2 regions of the Pseudomonas phenolilytica genome follow, and region 2 is predicted to be linked to the other one. Evidence: predicted binding sites of a transcription regulator. Region 2 holds the regulator's gene; the other holds the start of a gene.
What was found. Region 2 encodes FliA, which starts transcription of late flagellar genes. Its sites were predicted from a motif close to CTAAAGTTTNNNNNNNNNNNGCCGNTAA; they were not measured.
Positions count from the first base shown of each region.

Region 1 (8,846 bases), 910 kb from region 2:
CGCCCGCTGGCGATCGAGGGGCTGGCCCCCGACGTGCTCGGGAGGCGCTTCCGCCTCGGCGAGCATCCGCGCCTGGAGGCCATCGCCCGCGCCGGTGACGTGGTGCGCTTTCCTGCCGACAGTCAGTTGCCCGACCCCTATGACAACTTGATCCTGCCGAGCCGCGAGCAGCTCAAGGTGCATGCCTGCATCGGCCTGCCCCTGTTCGCCAACCAGACGCTGATCGGCGCGCTGACCATCGACGGTTACGACCCCGCCCAGTTCGATCACTTCAACGACGAGGAACTGCGCCTGATCGGCGCGCTAGCCTCGGCGGCGCTGAGTAATGCGCTGCTGGTCGAGCGTCTGGAACAGCAGACTGTGGCACCCATCAGTAACGCACCGGCAAACAAACCCGGCGCCGACGAGATCGTCGGGCTGTCGACCAGCATGTTGCAGCTGAAGAGGGAGATCGGCGTGGTCGCCGGTTCCGACCTGAACGTGCTGATCACCGGCGAGACTGGGGTCGGCAAGGAGCTGGTGGCCAAGGCCATCCACCTCGCCTCGCCGCGCGCCGGCCATCCGCTGGTCTACCTGAACTGTGCCGCACTGCCCGAGTCGGTGGCCGAAAGCGAGCTGTTCGGCCACGTCAAGGGCGCCTTCACCGGAGCCATACACCACCGCGCCGGCAAGTTCGAGATGGCCGACAAGGGCACGCTGTTTCTCGACGAGATCGGCGAGCTGTCGCTGACCTTGCAGGCCAAGCTGCTGCGCGTGCTGCAGTACGGCGACCTGCAGCGCATCGGCGACGACCGCAGCCTCAAGGTCAACGTGCGCATCCTCGCCGCCACCAACCGTGACTTGAAAAGCGCGGTGCTGGCCGGGGAGTTTCGTGCCGACCTCTACCACCGCCTCAGCGTGTTCCCGATCAGGGTGCCGGCACTGCGCGAGCGGCAGGAAGACATCGCCCTGCTCAGCGGCTTCTTCTGCGAACGGTGCCGCAGCCAGCTGGGCCTCGGCGGACTGGCGCTGAGCAAGGCCGCGCTGACGCTGCTGCAGCGCTACCCCTGGCCTGGCAACGTGCGCGAACTGGAGCATGCCATCCACCGCGCGGCGGTACTGGCGCGGGCCGAACAGGGCACGGGGGAGGTGCTGCTCAAACCGTCCTATTTCTGCCTGGAAGGGCCGACTGCCACCGTCAGCCAGCTGCCACCGGCACCCGCCGGCCTGTCCGGCGTTGGTTTGCGCGAGGCACTCGACGAATTCCAGGCGCGCCTGATTCGCCAGACGCTGGAGAGCTTCAACGGCAACTGGTCGGCCACCGCCCGCGAGCTGCAACTCGATACCGGCAATCTGCATCGCCTGGCAAGGCGCCTGGGCATCAAGTAGCCGGACACGCAGTCTGGTCAGCCTCGCGTCGGCTGTCGTTTGCTCGCATACCGGCTCGCTCTGCCGGCCCAGGCGAGCGGCACTGCAGCGAGTCGCTGCCATTGCGGGTCTCCCGGTGGTAGACGTAGCGGGAAAAGAAGCGGCTATCCCCCGTCGGCTGGCCGCGCTGCCGACCTTCACAAATCAGCGATAGCTCCGCTTGCGATACGGCGCCATGAACGAACGTTCGATATCGCTCGCTCCGCTGCTGCGCAGTGTTCCCTAACGCCGGGTAGCAGGGATCGGCCACCATTGGTGCACGGACAGGGTTCAGTCGGAGACGCGCGAAGCGGTTTGTAGCGCGCGTGACGAACACGTCCGGAAAATAAATCCCTCCCCTTTTTGCTCACCGCGGTGCTAGCGCCGATGGGCCGGGCGCGTCAGATCGGCTCCTCGGCGGCCTTGCCCGCCGGGTTCGCCCGCGTCGGCATGGCGAGGATTTCCGGCACTACCTCGCGGGCAAACACCCGATGCAGCCGGCGCAGCTCCGTCAGCGGCTCGCGGTGATGATCGACGCGGATGTCCCACAGCGGATATTCCTCCTGATCCACCACATAGACGGTCGCCGAGGACTCGCCGCAGCGGTCGCCACCACCGGCGTCACCCGCCGCGAGCGCTTCCATCAGCCGCTCCACCAGCGGGCGCGCGCTGGCGCGGCGATAGGCCTCGGCCGCCGCCTCCAGCACCGTGCGCCCGGCCAGGCGGTTGCCCTGCACGCAGAACTGTTCGGCGGCGATGGCACCGGCCCAGGGCGGGCATTTCGCGCCGGTCCAGCAGGCCACCTCGCCGCGTCGGTCGATCACCGCGCACTGGCGCAGCTCCATGCACGGATCGATGTCCCTGAGCCGCTCGATCACCTCGGCCGCGGCACACCCCTCGCGCAACAGACGCAGGCCGTCGATGCCGAGGTAAGGGTTGATCTGCGCCTGCGTCGCTACCGCGCCAACGCGCGCGGCGGCATGGCTTAGCAGCTTGCCGACCGCCGGCATGGCGGTGGCCGCAGCCACCCCGAACTGCCCCGTGCGCGGGCAGCGGGCGATGATCGAAAAGGTCATGGGCTCGATTCCAGAAGGGGATGAAACTTGGAAGGCGCCTCGGCCCGCTTCGTTCCAGCCCCTCCGCCAATCAGCGCATGCGGCTGCGACCTGCCCGATCAGGCAGCGCGAAAATAGCCAACCTTGCGGTTGAGTTCCTGGGCGAGCTGGGTGAGGTCCGCGCTGGAGGAAGCGACCTGGTTCGACGCCGCCGAGCTGGCGACCGTCGAGTCATGGATGCGCGTCACGCTCTGGTTGACCTCTTCCGCCACGGCGCTCTGCTCCTCGGCGGCGGTGGCGATCTGCGCATTCATCTCGTTGATCGAGCCGACCTCCTGGCGAATCTTGGCCAGCGCGCTTTCCGCCTGCAGCGTCTGTTCGACGGTCTGTTGCGCCAGCTGCCGGCTCGACTGCATGACCTCCACCGCCCGGCCGGCGCCCGCTTGCAGCGAGGCGATCATGGCGCTGATCTCGCTGGACGACTGCTGCGTGCGATTGGCCAGCGAGCGCACCTCGTCAGCCACCACCGCAAAGCCGCGGCCATGCTCGCCGGCACGCGCCGCCTCGATGGCCGCATTGAGGGCCAGCAGGTTGGTCTGCTCGGCGATGGCGGTGATGACCTGCAGGATCTTCTCGATGTCGCCGCTTTCGGCCGACAGCTGGTTGACCGTATCGGTGGCAGTCTCCAGCACCTGGGCAAGGTTGTGGATCGACGACGCCGTCTCGCCCACGATGCGTGTGCCAGTCTCGACCTGCTCGTCCGCGCTCTTCGCTGCGGCCGCCGCCTGGGCCGCGAAGCTCGCGACCTCATTCACCGTCGCGGCCATCTGGTTGATCGCCGTGGCCACTTGCTCGGCCTCGGCAGATTGATGCTGGATCTGCTGATTGCTGCTCGCTGACGAGCTGAGCAATTCGCCCGACGCCGTACCGACGCCACTCGCCGCCGCGCGCACCTCGGCGATGATCGCCGTCAGCTGCGTGGCCATCTTCGCCGTCGCGCCCATGACACTATTGGGGAACGGCGTGACGATCACCTGTCCGAGGTCACCACTGGCCAGGTTGTTGATCACGCGGGCCACCTCGTCCGGCTCGGCGCCGAGCGTCGAGCGCAGCTTGCGGATGATCACCAGGGCGATGGCCGCGCCGAGCAACACGGCGATCCCGGTCACCGCGACGATCAAGGCGAGGAAGCCGCTGGCGGTGTCGCGCACGATGGTCACGTCCTCGTTGATGCTCGCTTCCTGATGGTCGATGAACGCGTTGATCAGGCGCAGCCACTCGGTGTAAGCGCCAGCGACGTTATCCAGCAGGAAGGCATGGGCGCGCTCCGAGCCTTCGGCGAAGCGCAGCTCGACCACCTGTTGCGTCAGCGCGTTGGTTTTCGCCTCGATGGCTTCGATCTGCCCCATCAGCTGCTTCTCCACAGCGTCGGCCGCGGACTGCGCGAGCATTGCCTTCATCGGCGCCGCCGAGTCCGCATAGAGCTGCGCCAGGCGCTCGATCTCGGCCACCTGGCTACGCGCGAATACCGGATCGGCGGCACTGACGGCATCGCGCACAGCGATTGCCCGGTCATGCACGCTGCCACGGAAGTTGATCGCGTAGCGCTGCTTCAGGCCTGCCTGGGTGCCGATCTGGTTCATGCTGCGGTCGATGATGCCGACCTTCACGGCACTGAGGACCGCCACCGCGACCATCAGCGCCAGGATCACGCAGAACCCCAGCCCCAGGCGCATGGATACCGACATCTGCCTGTTCATTCGCTGTTTCCCCTGTTAGCTACTTCAATCGTTACCGGCCGAACGAAGCTCGGCGGCCCTGAGGCAAAAAACCTGTACAAGGTACTGTCACCCTGCCACTACCTTGTACAAGTTTTTCCGCACGCCGTACACACGAACAAAAGCCGCATAGCGCCAGAAACCGTCAAGCGGGCGGCAAGCAGAAGGAAACAAAACTTTACGCCCTCAACATCTTGTACAGATTTCGAGCAATGCGTGGCGGCGCGGTAGGCGCTGGCACCCCGCGCGGCGGAAGGGTCGTACCGCGGCGCCCGGACAGCCGACCTGCAACCGACAGGCGAATGCCGATCGAAACGACACGTCCGACGAGGCGCGGCGTGCTCGCCAAGCATCCTCCCGGCATGACGCATGCCGCGATCATCGCGGTCGCATCGCCGCCGACAGCGTCCGCAACAGAACCCCGAAACAGGACGACTCGAAGGGCATATGTGACGAGAACCAACCGGTCAGGCGGTCAGGCGCAACGGGGCGGAATCGTCGCTGGTAGAGTCGGCGGCGCCTTCCCGATCACTGGAGAAATCATGCGTCCACTGTTCAATGCCCTGTTGCTGGCCCTGCCCCTTTCGCTCTCGTCACTGGCCTTCGCTGCCGAGTCGCCAGCCGGGCGCTGGCAGACCATCGACGACGAAACCGGCAAGCCCAAGTCCATCGTCGAGATTCAGCAGACTGCTGACGGCTCGCTGACCGGCAAGGTCGTGGAAATCCTGCATTCGGAGCACGGGCCGAACCCGCTGTGCGACGAGTGCGAAGGTGAGCGCAAGGGCCAGCCCATCACCGGCATGACCATCCTCTGGGACCTGAAACCGGACGGTGAGCAGGTCTGGAGCAACGGCACCATCCTCGACCCGGCCAATGGCAAGACCTACCGCTCCAAGGCCACATTGCTCGATGGCGGCGACAAGCTCGAAGTACGCGGCTACATCGGCATCGAGGCGCTGGGACGCAGCCAGACCTGGGTTCGTCAGTAACCCCGGCGAGCAGCCACCCGAGCCACCCCGCAGACAGCAAAAAGGCGCCCTTGGGCGCCTTTTTTATTGCGGTCAGCTACCTGCCGATCAGACCTTGCTGCGCTCGAAGCGCTTGCGGTCGTTCTCGTTGAGGTACTTTTTGCGCAGACGGATCGACTTCGGCGTCACTTCCACCAGCTCGTCGTCGGCGATGAATTCCAGCGCCTGCTCGAGGGTGAACTTGATCGGCGGCACCAGGGCGATGACCTCGTCCTTGCCGGAAGCGCGCATGTTGTCGAGCTTCTTGCCCTTGGTGGGGTTGATCACCAGGTCGTTGTCACGGCTGTTGATACCGCACAGCTGGCCTTCGTAGATCTCCTGGCCCGGCTCGAGGAACAGCTTGCCGCGGGCCTGCAGGGTTTCCAGCGAGTAGGTCAGCGCGGTGCCGGTGGCCATCGAGACCAGCACGCCGTTCTGGCGATTGGTGACTTCGCCGGCCTTGATCGGGCCGTAGTGGCTAAACGTCGAGGTCAGGATGCCGGTGCCGGAGGTCAGGGTCAGGAAGTTGTTGCGGAAGCCGATCAGGCCGCGCGCCGGAATGGTGTACTCCAGGCGCACGCGGCCCTTGCCGTCCGGGATCATGTTGGTCAGATCGCCCTTGCGCAGGCCCATCTGCTCCATCACCGGCCCCTGGTGCTGCTCCTCGATGTCGATGGTGACGTTCTCGTACGGTTCCTGCTTCTCGCCGGCCTCGTTCTCGATGATCACCACTTCCGGACGGCCGACGGCCAGCTCGAAGCCTTCGCGACGCATGGTTTCGATCAGCACCGACAGGTGCAGCTCGCCACGGCCGGAAACCTTGAACTTCTCGGGGCTCTCGCCCGGCTCGACGCGCAGCGCCACGTTATGCAGCAGCTCCTTGTCCAGACGGTCCTTGATGTTGCGGCTGGTGACGAACTTGCCTTCTTTGCCGGCGAATGGCGAGTCGTTGACCTGGAAGGTCATGCTCACGGTCGGCTGGTCGACGGTCAGCGGCGGCAGCGCCTCGACGGCGTTCTGGTCGCACAGGGTGTCGGAGATGTACAGCTCGTCCATACCGGACACGCAGACGATGTCACCGGCTTCGGCTTCGGCGACTTCGACGCGCTGCAGGCCGGAGTGACCCATGATCTTCAGGATGCGGCCGTTGCGCTTCTTGCCGTCGGCGCCGATGGCGGTGACCGGGCTGTTGGCCTTGATGGTGCCGCGGGCGATGCGGCCGATGCCGATCACGCCGAGGAAGCTGTTGTAGTCCAGCTGGGAGATCTGCATCTGGAACGGGCCGTCGAGGTCGACCTTGGGCGCCGGCACGTGATCGATGATGGCCTGGAACAGCGGGTCCATGTTGTCTTCCAGCTTCTCGTGGTCCAGACCGGCGATGCCGTTCAGGGCGCTGGCGTAGACGATCGGGAAGTCGAGCTGCTCGTCGGTGGCGCCGAGGTTGTCGAACAGGTCGAAGATCTGGTCGACAACCCAGTCCGGACGCGCGCCGGGACGGTCGATCTTGTTCACCACGACGATCGGACGCAGGCCGGCCTTGAACGCCTTCTGGGTCACGAAGCGGGTCTGCGGCATCGGGCCGTCCTGGGCGTCGACCACCAGCAGCACGGAGTCGACCATGCTCATCACGCGCTCGACTTCACCGCCGAAGTCGGCGTGGCCGGGGGTGTCGACGATGTTGATGTTGTAGCCGTTCCACTTCAGCGCGGTGTTCTTGGCCAGGATGGTGATGCCGCGTTCCTTTTCCTGGTCGTTGGAGTCCATCACGCGCTCGTTTTCGGCTTCCTTGCGGTCCAGGGTGCCGGACAGGCGCAGCAGCTTGTCGACGAGGGTGGTTTTGCCGTGGTCGACGTGGGCGATGATGGCGATGTTGCGAAGATTCTCGATCACTGATTCGTTTCTCTGTAGAGAGCTTCGAGCTGAGGCTGGAAGCTTGAAGTAGTCCGGACGAAGGCTGTCTGTCCGAGGTTGTAACGGCACTGCATTGCGATCAGTGCAGGTCGGGGGGGCGGTGGCGGATGCTGCCGCCCAGCAACCCCGGCTGCTTCACCGAAGGGTCAGGCCGGACGATAGACGCGCACATTCACATGCCCCTCGCTCAGCAGATGGTGAGCATGCAGGCGGCTCATGACACCTTTGTCGCAATACAGCAGGTACTGGCGGTTTTCATCCAGTTCCTTGAAACGATTGTTCAGCGCGTAGAACGGCAGCGTCTGTACTTCGATGCCCGTCAGTTCGAGCGGTTCGTCCTCGGCGGCATCCGGGTGACGAATGTCGAGGATGACCTGCCCGGCCATCGCCTCGTGGACCTCCTCGACCTTGATGTCCTCGCCCAGCTCGTCGATCACCCGGTCGATCGGCACCTGGCGCGCGCTGGCCAGGGCGCGCTCGAGGATGGCCATGTCGAACTGCTTCTCTTCATGCTCGACGCGGTAGCGCTTGGCCTTGGTGGTCGGGTTCTTGGAGATCACGCCGCAGTACTCGGGCATGTTCTTGGCGAACTCGGCGGTGCCGATCTCGAAAGCGGTGTCGATGATGTCCTGCTTGTGGCTGGCGACCAGCGGACGCAGCACCAGCATGTCGGTCGCCGAGTCGATCACCGAGAGGTTTGGCAGGGTCTGGCTGGACACTTGGGAGATCGCCTCGCCGGTAACCAGCGCGTCGATGTGCAGACGCTCGGCGATCTGCGTGGCGGCGCGCAGCATCATGCGCTTCAACACCACGCCCATCTGGCTGTTGTCGACCTTCTCGAGAATCTCGCCGACCACTTCCTCGAACGGCACGCTGATGAACAGCACCCGGTGCGAGCTGCCGTATTTCTTCCACAGATAGTGGGCGACTTCCATCACGCCCAGCTCGTGGGCGCGGCCGCCGAGGTTGAAGAAGCAGAAATGCGTCATCAGCCCGCGGCGCATCATCTGGTAGGCGGCGACTGTGGAGTCGAAACCGCCGGACATCAGCACCAGGGTCTGCTCCAGCGCGCCCAGCGGATAGCCGCCGATGCCGTCATGCTGCTCGTGCACGACGAACAGGCGCTGATCGCGGATTTCCATGCGCACTTCGATTTCCGGCGCTTTCAGCGAGATGCCGGCTGCGCCGCACTGCTGGCGCAGCTGGCTGCCGACATGGCGCTCGACATCCATGGAGCTGAACGGGTGCTTGCCGGCGCGCTTGCAGCGCACGGCGAAGATCTTGCCCGGCAGGCGCTCGGCGTAATGTGCCTTGCATTTGGCGACGATGTCGTCGAGATCGCCCAGCGGATACTCGTGCACTTCCAGGCAATGGGCGATGCCCGGCGTGCAGCGCAGGCGCTCGATCATCTCGCGCAGCAGCTTCGGCTCGGTCAGCGCGGTTTCCACCTCGATGTTGTCCCACACCCCCTCGACCCGCAGCTCCGGGTCGAGCTCGCGCAGCACGGTGCGGATGTTCTTCGCCAACTGGCGAATGAAGCCCTTGCGCACCGGCGGGCTCTTGATGGTGATTTCGGGGAAAACCTTGACGATCAGCTTCATGAGGAAACAGCGCGTGCGCCGACATGGCGGAAAAAGAGGGGCGCGGAGTATAGCGGAAACTGTTCAACATTTAGTCGGTTTTCTGCGCGACGCGTTATTGCACCAAAA
Region 1 is NZ_CP058908.1:733,091-741,936, forward strand. Features, by position in the region: gene norR (nitric oxide reductase transcriptional regulator NorR) at 1-1,368, shown strand, start outside; gene HU825_RS03500 (DUF1028 domain-containing protein) at 1,788-2,462, opposite strand; gene HU825_RS03505 (methyl-accepting chemotaxis protein) at 2,561-4,201, opposite strand; gene HU825_RS03510 (DUF2147 domain-containing protein) at 4,762-5,208, shown strand; gene typA (translational GTPase TypA) at 5,296-7,116, opposite strand; gene thiI (tRNA uracil 4-sulfurtransferase ThiI) at 7,284-8,738, opposite strand.
Region 1: the regulator FliA is predicted to act here: its motif matches at 4,251-4,278, upstream of HU825_RS03505 (methyl-accepting chemotaxis protein).

Region 2 (8,846 bases):
GCGCTGAGCCTGCGTGCCTTGCTGCTGATCGCCGAGCAGATTCTGATCGGTGTGATGCTCGGTTTCGTCCTGCAGCTGTTCTTTCAGGTGTTCATCGTCTCCGGGCAGCTGCTGGCGATGCAGATGGGCCTGGGGTTCGCCTCGATGGTCGATCCGGCCAACGGTGTGTCGGTGCCGGTGCTCGGCCAGTTCTTCAATATGCTGGTGATCCTGCTGTTCCTGGCGATGAACGGTCATCTGGTGGTGCTGGAAATTCTCACCGAGAGCTTTGTGACCTTGCCGGTGGGCGGTGGGCTGTCGACCAATCATCTGTGGGAGGTGGCGAGCAAGCTCGGCTGGGTGCTCGGCGCCGGCCTGCTGCTGGTGCTGCCGGCGATCACCGCGCTGCTGGTGGTGAACCTGGCGTTTGGCCTGATGACCCGCGCCGCCCCGCAGCTGAATATCTTTTCCATCGGCTTTCCGCTGACCCTGGTGCTGGGCCTGGTCATCGTCTGGATCGGGATGGCCGATATCCTCGCGCAATACCAGATCTTCGTCGGCGAAGCGCTGGCGATGCTGCGCGAGCTGGTGGGGCTGCGCTGATGAATAGACTCATGCACAACGCGGAGGCCGTCGATGGCTGAAAGCGAAAGCGGTGCCGACAAAAGCGAGGAACCCACAGAGAAACGGCGCCGGGAATCTCGCGAGAAAGGCCAGATCGCGCGCTCGCGCGAGTTGAGCACGGTGGCCGTGACCATCGGCGGCATTGGCGGCCTGCTGGCGTCCGGCAGCGGGTTGGCGCAGGCGCTGATGGCCATGATGCAGGGCAGCTTCGAGCTGAGCCGCGAAACCCTGCTGGACGAGAGCAACATGGCGGTGTTGCTGGCGGCCAGCGGCAGGATCGCGCTGGAGGCAACCCTGCCGTTGCTGATCGCCTTGCTCATCGCCTCGATCGCCGGGCCCATCGCGCTGGGTGGCTGGCTGTTCTCCGCCAAGGCGATGGCGCCCAACTTCGGTCGGATGAACCCCGCTGCCGGGCTCAAGCGCATGTTCTCGACCAAGGCGCTGGTGGAGTTGCTCAAGGCCCTCGGCAAGTTCCTGGTGGTGCTGCTGGTGGCGTTGATGGTGCTGTCCTCCTACGAGGACGATCTGCTCCCCATCGCCAAGCAGCCGCTAGACCTGGCGATCATGCACAGCGCCGAGGTGGTCGGCTGGTGCGCGCTGTGGATGGCCTGCGGGCTGATCCTGATCGCCGCGGTGGATGTGCCGTTCCAGCTCTGGGACAACAAGCAGAAGCTGATGATGACCAAGCAGGAGGTCAAGGACGAGTACAAGGACTCCGAGGGCAAGCCGGAGGTCAAGTCGCGCATCCGTCAGCTGCAGCGCGAGGCGGCGCAGCGGCGCATGATGCAGGCCGTGCCCGAAGCCGATGTGGTGATTACCAACCCGACGCACTTTGCCGTGGCGCTGAAATACGACGGCGACAAGGGTGGCGCGCCTCGGCTGGTGGCCAAGGGCGGCGACTTCGTGGCGCTGAAGATTCGCGAGATCGCCCAGGAGCACAGCGTGACGGTGCTTGAGTCGCCGGCGCTGGCGCGAGCGGTGTACTACTCGACCGAGCTGGAGCAGGAGATTCCCGCCGGCCTCTACCTGGCCGTGGCGCAGGTGCTGGCTTACGTCTATCAGTTGCGCCAGTACCGCGCCGGCAAGGGCCGTCGACCCGATCCACTGAACGATCTTCCGATTCCGCCAGATCTGCGTCGCGACGAATAGCGGCAAGCTGCAAGCGTGCCGCTTGCAGCTTGAAAGCCGGCGCTGCCGTTACTCGATGACGCCGCAGGCGACCCGTGCACCGCCGCCGCCGAGCGGCTGCGGATGGTCGGCATGGTTGTCGCCGCCCTGATGCACCATCAGCGCCAGCCCCTTGATGTCGCCCAGGCTTTTCAGGCGTGGGGCCAGCACCGGCTGGCTGGCCTTGCCATCCTTGTCGACATAGAGCGCGGGCAGGTCGCCCAGGTGGCCGTCGCCCCAGGGTTCGCCGTGCTTGCCGCTGTTCTTCGGGTCCCAGTGGCCGCCCGCAGCGCCCGCCGGCGTGACCTTGCCGTCGATCTCGGCGGTCTCGCAGTTGCCCTTGGCGTGCACGTGGAAGCCGTGAATGCCGGGTTCCAGCCCCGACAGTTCGGGGCGCAGGACCAGGCCGTATTCGCTGCTCTCGATCTTCACGCTGCCGACGGCGGCGCCGACGCCTTGGGCGCTGACGGCCTTGAGCGGAACGCTGAGCGTCTCCGCCTGGACAGTCAACGCGGTGCAGCCGGCCAATGCGGCGATGATCCACTGTTTCATCGATTGTCTCCTTGCAGGTTGGGCCGGGCGGAGCGGTTCCGCCGGTCGAAGGTCTGACTGCGCGACACTGGTCGGGTTCGCCCGCATGCGGCGAGATGTCCCGTAGCGCCTGTTTCAGTTGAGATCAGTTGGCGTGACTGCGCCAGTCCGCCGTTGCGTCGCCAAGTTGGACCCCTTCTTGCTATAGCCCACGGCAGGGCGCATCGGGCGTCAAAAAACTTTCTGCTGGGGGCCACGTTGGATCGCACGCAACTCATCAACATGCGCAACAACCTGACGGGTGTCGGTCGCGGCAACCTCGGGGTGCCGCTGCTGTTGCTGGTGATGCTGGGCATGATGATGCTGCCCGTGCCGCCGTTCCTGCTCGACGTGCTGTTCACCTTCAACATCGCGCTGTCGATCGTCGTGCTGCTGGTCAGTGTCTACGCGCTGCGCCCGCTGGATTTCGCGGTGTTCCCGACCATTCTGCTGGTAGCGACCCTGTTGCGTCTGGCGCTGAACGTCGCGTCCACACGGGTGGTGCTGATTCACGGTCACGAAGGCGGCGCGTCGGCCGGTCATGTGATCGAAGCCTTCGGTAACGTGGTGATCGGCGGCAACTACGTAGTCGGTATCGTGGTGTTCGCGATCCTGATGATCATCAACTTCGTGGTGGTCACCAAGGGCGCCGGGCGGATTTCCGAAGTAAGCGCGCGCTTCACCCTCGATGCGATGCCCGGCAAGCAGATGGCGATCGATGCCGACCTCAATGCCGGGCTGATCGATCAGGCCGAAGCGAAGAAGCGCCGGGTCGAGGTTGCGTCCGAAGCGGATTTCTACGGCTCGATGGACGGTGCCAGCAAGTTCGTGCGCGGCGACGCCATCGCTGGCCTGCTGATCCTCTTCATCAACCTGCTCGGCGGCATGGGTATCGGCATGGCGCAGCATGGCCTGAGCTTCGCCGACGCCGGCAAGGTCTACGCGCTGCTGACCATCGGTGACGGCCTGGTGGCGCAGATCCCCTCGCTGCTGCTGTCCACCGCGGCGGCGATCATGGTGACCCGGGTCACCAGTTCCGAGGACATGGGCCAGCAGGTCAACCGGCAGATGTTCGCCTCGCCCAAGGCGCTGGCGGTATCGGCCGCGATCATGATCGCGATGGGACTGGTGCCGGGCATGCCGCACCTGTCATTCCTCGGCCTCGGTGCGCTCGCTGCCGGGGGCGCCTACTGGATCTGGTATCGGCAGAAGCGCGTCAAGCAGCAGGCCGAGCAGGATGTGCAGAAGCAGCAGGAGCTGCTGCCAGCGCAGCGCGCGGCGGAAACCAAGGAACTCGGCTGGGACGACGTGACGCCGGTGGACATGGTCGGGCTGGAGGTCGGCTACCGGCTGATTCCGCTGGTCGATCGCAATCAGGGGGGCCAGCTGCTGGCGCGAATCAAGGGCGTGCGCAAGAAGCTGTCGCAGGATCTCGGCTTTCTCATGCCGTCGGTGCATATCCGCGACAATCTCGATCTGCTGCCCAATGCCTATCGCCTGACGCTGATGGGCGTCAGCCTGGCCGAGGCGGAGGTCTATCCGGATCGCGAGCTGGCGATCAACCCCGGCCAGGTATTCGGGCCGCTCAATGGCATTGCAGCCAAGGACCCGGCGTTCGGTCTGGATGCGGTGTGGATCGAGGGCAGCCAGCGCGACCAGGCGCAGTCGCTCGGCTATACCGTGGTGGATGCCAGTACCGTGGTTGCCACCCACCTCAATCAGGTGTTGTACAAGCACGCGCATGAACTGCTCGGCCACGAGGAGGTCCAGCAGTTGCTGCAACTGCTTGCCCGTAGCTCGCCCAAGCTGGCCGAGGAGTTGGTGCCGGGCATGCTGTCGTTGTCCACGCTGCTCAAGGTCTTGCAAGCGCTGCTGCAGGAGCAGGTGCCGGTGCGCGACATCCGCACCATCGCCGAAGCCATCGCCAATGTCGCCAACAAGAGTCAAGATCCCGCCGCGATGGTGGCGGCAGTGCGCGTCGCGCTGTCTCGCGCAATCGTGCAGAACGTTGTGGGACTAGAGCCGGAGCTGCCTGTGATCACTCTGGAGCCGCGATTGGAACAGATCTTGCTCAATAGCCTGCAGAAGGCCGGACAGGGTGCCGAAGATGGCATCCTGCTGGAACCGGGAATGGCAGAGAAGTTGCAACGGTCGCTGGTAGAAGCGGCTCAGCGCCAGGAAATGCTCGGCAAGCCGGCGATTCTACTGGTGGCCGGACCGGTTCGCGCGATGTTGTCCCGCTTCGCCCGGTTGGCCGTACAGAACATGCATGTACTGGCCTACCAGGAAATTCCGGACAACAAGCAGGTCACCATCGTTGCGACGGTGGGTCAGAATTAATCGAGGGTGCAGGCCATGCAGGTCAAACGTTTCTTCGCCGCCGATATGCGCATCGCCATGAAGATGGTGCGCGACGAGCTGGGCGCCGATGCCGTGATCATCGGCAATCGCCGGGTCGCCGGCGGTGTCGAGCTGACTGCCGTGCTCGATTACCCGATGCAGGCCGCCCCGGAAGCGAACAAGCCCAACCCCGTGCTGGAAGCCGAGCTGCGCAAGACGCAGGCGCGTATCGCCTCGGCTCATGCCGAACTGAGCGCGCCGAATCGCGTGAAGTCGGGCCAGGACCGTCAACTGCTTGACGAGCAGCCTGCCGCCGCGCCGCAACCCGCTGCCAGCGCGCCGGTCGATACGCGCGCCTTCGAAAGCATGTGCACCGAACTGCAGGGCCTGCGCGAGCTGATCGAAGTGCAGCTCGGCTCCATCGCCTGGGGCCAGGAGCAGAGCCGGCGGCCGCAGCAGGCCGGGCTCTGGCGCCGCTTGCAGCGTCTCGGCCTGCCGGCGGAACTGTCGCGCAGCCTGCTCGAAAAGGTCGCGACCATCGCTGATCCGCGACAGGCCTGGCGTATGCTGCTGGCGCACCTGGCGCAGGCGATCAAGGTCACCAAGCACGAACCGCTGGAAGAGGGCGGGGTCATCGCATTGGTCGGGCCGGCTGGCGTCGGCAAGACCACCACGTTGGCCAAGCTGGCGGCCCGTTACGTATTGAAGTACGGCGCGCAGAACATCGCGCTGGCGAGCATGGATAACTACCGCATCGGCGCGCAGGAGCAGCTCAAGACGCTCGGTCGTATTCTCGATGTGCCGGTGGTGCAGATCGACCCGTCGCAGCCGCTGGGCAAGACGCTGGCGCCGCTGGCACGCAAGCGCGTGATTTTGATCGACACGGCCGGGCTGCCGGCGAGCGATCCGACACTGCGCATGCAGCTCGAAGCGCTGTCCGATCGTGGCGTGAAATCGAAGAACTACCTGGTGCTGGCCGCTACCAGCCAGAGCCAGGTGCTCAAGGCGGCGTGGCACAACTATCGTCGTTGCGGCCTGGCCGGTTGCATCCTGACCAAGCTCGACGAGGCCGGCTCGCTCGGCGACGTGCTCGGACTAACGATCAGCCAGCACCTGCCGATAGCTTACCTCGCCGACGGGCCGCGTATTCCTGATGACCTGCACCTGCCGCGCAGTCATCAGTTGGTCAGTCGGGCGGTGAGCCTGCAATCCGGCGAGGAGCCGAGCGAGGAAACGATGGCCGATATGTTCGCCGGCCTGTACAACGAATCATCGCGGCGAGCGGGCTGAAGCGGCAGTGCGTTACTCGGATAAACCTGATGCATTCGAGCTGAATGCATCGCCGGCCTTGCAGGCCGAGCAACATATAGGCGTTTGAACATGGGTATGCATCCCGTACAGGTGATTGCGGTGACCGGCGGCAAGGGTGGCGTCGGCAAGACCAACGTGTCGGTCAATCTGGCACTGGCGCTGGCCGAACTCGGGCGGCGGGTGGTGTTGCTCGACGCCGACCTCGGGCTGGCCAATGTCGACGTGCTGCTGGGGCTGACCACCAAGCGCACGCTTGCCGACGTGATTGCCGGTGAATGCGACCTGCGCGACGTGCTCATCCAGGGGCCGGGCGGCATCCGCATCGTGCCGGCGGCATCCGGCACGCAAAGCATGGTGCAGCTGTCCTCGCTGCAGCACGCCGGCCTGATTCAGGCGTTCAGCGAGATCGAGGATCTCGACGTACTGATCATCGACACCGCCGCCGGCATCGGCGAGGCGGTGGTCAGCTTCGTGCGCGCCGCGCACGAGGTGCTGCTGGTGGTCACCGATGAGCCGACCTCGATCACCGACGCCTATGCTCTGATCAAGCTGCTCAATCGCGACTACGGCATCAATCGCTTTCGCGTGCTGGCCAACATGGCGCACGCCCCGCAGGAAGGGCGCAATCTGTTCGCCAAGCTGACCAAGGTCACCGAGCGCTTCCTCGACGTCGCGCTGCAATACGTCGGTGCGATTCCCTACGACGAAGCCGTGCGCAAGGCCGTTCAGAAGCAGCGTGCAGTCTACGAGGCTTATCCGCGGTCAAAATGCGCATTGGCATTCAAGGCCATCGCGCAGAAAGTCGATACCTGGCCGCTGCCGGCCACGCCGCGCGGGCATCTTGAATTCTTCGTCGAGCGCCTGATCAGGCCGGCGAACGACACTCACGAATGACAGCTGCTGGATTCGCTATGTATTACAGCAAGGCTCAGGCGAAGGATGCCCAGCATCGTTTGATCGACCAGTATGCGCCGCTGGTCAAGCGCATTGCCTATCACCTGCTCGCACGGCTGCCGGCCAGCGTCCAGGTCGACGACCTGATCCAGGCCGGAATGATCGGCCTGCTGGAGGCGGCAAAGAAGTACGACGCCGGCAAAGGCGCCAGCTTCGAAACCTACGCCGGTATCCGCATCCGCGGCACCATGCTCGACGAGGTGCGCAAGGGCGACTGGGCGCCGCGTTCGGTGCATCGCAACTCGCGCATGGTCAGCGAGGCGATTCGCGCCATCGAAGCGAAAACCGGACGTGACGCTAAAGATCATGAGGTTGCGGCCGAACTTAAGCTCAGCCTCGATGAGTACTACAGCATTCTCGGCGACACCCTGGGCAGCCGCCTGTTCAGCTTCGACGACCTGTTGCAGGACGGCGAACATGGCGAGTTGCACGACGATGCCGCTAGCACTCATTCCGAGCCGTTTCGCGATCTCGAGGACGAGCGTTTCCAGCAGGCGCTGGCCGATGCCATCACCAACCTGCCCGAACGCGAAAAACTGGTGCTGTCGCTGTACTACGACGAAGAGTTGAATTTGAAGGAAATCGGTCAGGTGCTCGGCGTCAGCGAGTCACGGGTCAGTCAGCTGCATAGCCAGTGCGCCGCCCGTCTGCGTGCCCGCCTCGGCGAATGGCGGGCGAGCTGACCGGTACCCTCACTGCGAGACGTGCTCGGTTGCCGAGATTTTGGGATTTACGGAGGTCGACTTGGACAAGAACATGAAAATCCTCATCGTCGATGACTTCTCGACGATGAGACGAATCATCAAGAACCTCCTGCGAGACCTGGGGTTCACCAACACCGCCGAGGCCGACGACGGCACCACCGCGTTGCCGATGCTCAAGAGCGGCAGCTTCGATTTCCTCGTCACCGACTGGAACATGCCGGGTATGAGCGGCATCGACCTGCTGCGCCACGTGCGTGCCGACGAGCGCCTCAAGCACCTGCCGGTGCTGATGGTGACGGCCGAAGCCAAGCGCGATCAGATCATCGAAGCGGCTCAGGCCGGCGTTAACGGTTACGTCGTCAAGCCCTTCACTGCCCAGGTGCTCAAGGAGAAGATCGAAAAGATCTTCGAGCGCGTCAACGGCTGAAGCAGCAACGCCGCGAGGGCACTATGACGCAAGCAGACCAAAGCCTGGCGGAGTTCGAAGCAACTCTGCAGGCCAATGCACCGCAGCTGATTGAAAGCCTGCAGCAGGGCCGCTTCGACGAGGCGGCGCAGATGTTCAACCAGCTCAACCAGGTCCGTAATCACGGGCTCTATCAAGAAGTTGGCAAGCTCACCCGCGAACTGCACAACGCTATCGTCAAGCTCGAGGTGGACACCTGCGCCACGGGCGGGGATCCGTCGCCGATCACCGATGCAACCGACCGGCTTTCCTACGTGGTGGCGATGACCGAGAAGGCCGCCAACCGCACCATGGATCTGGTCGAGGAGTCGGCGCCGCTGGTGAACTACGTCAGCTACGAAGCCCAGAGCCTGACCGCCGACTGGCAGCGCTTCATGCGCCGCGAGATGAATGCCGAGCAGTTCCGCGAGCTGGTCCGGCGCATCGACCAGTACCTGCAGCGCTCGATGAACGATGGTAGCCAGCTGTCGCAGAACCTCAGCGAAATCATGCTGGCGCAGGACTTTCAGGACCTGACCGGGCAGGTGATCAAGCGCGTCACGCGGCTCATCACCGAGCTGGAAAGCAACCTGGTCAACCTGGTGGCAATGGCCGGGCAGGTCGATCGCGTGGCCGGCATCCAGCACGACCGCGACGCGATGCGCGCCGAGCAGGAAAAGAAAAAACAAGAGAAAGAGCCTTCCAACGGTGAAGGTCCGCAGATGCATGCCGATATACGTGAGGACGTCGTA
Region 2 is NZ_CP058908.1:3,746,642-3,755,487, reverse strand. Features, by position in the region: gene fliR (flagellar biosynthetic protein FliR) at 1-582, shown strand, start outside; gene flhB (flagellar biosynthesis protein FlhB) at 616-1,752, shown strand; gene sodC (superoxide dismutase family protein) at 1,801-2,322, opposite strand; gene flhA (flagellar biosynthesis protein FlhA) at 2,560-4,680, shown strand; gene flhF (flagellar biosynthesis GTPase FlhF) at 4,696-5,970, shown strand; gene fleN (flagellar synthesis regulator FleN) at 6,061-6,885, shown strand; gene fliA (RNA polymerase sigma factor FliA) at 6,882-7,628, shown strand; gene HU825_RS17855 (chemotaxis response regulator CheY) at 7,702-8,076, shown strand; gene HU825_RS17850 (protein phosphatase CheZ) at 8,100-8,846, shown strand, end outside.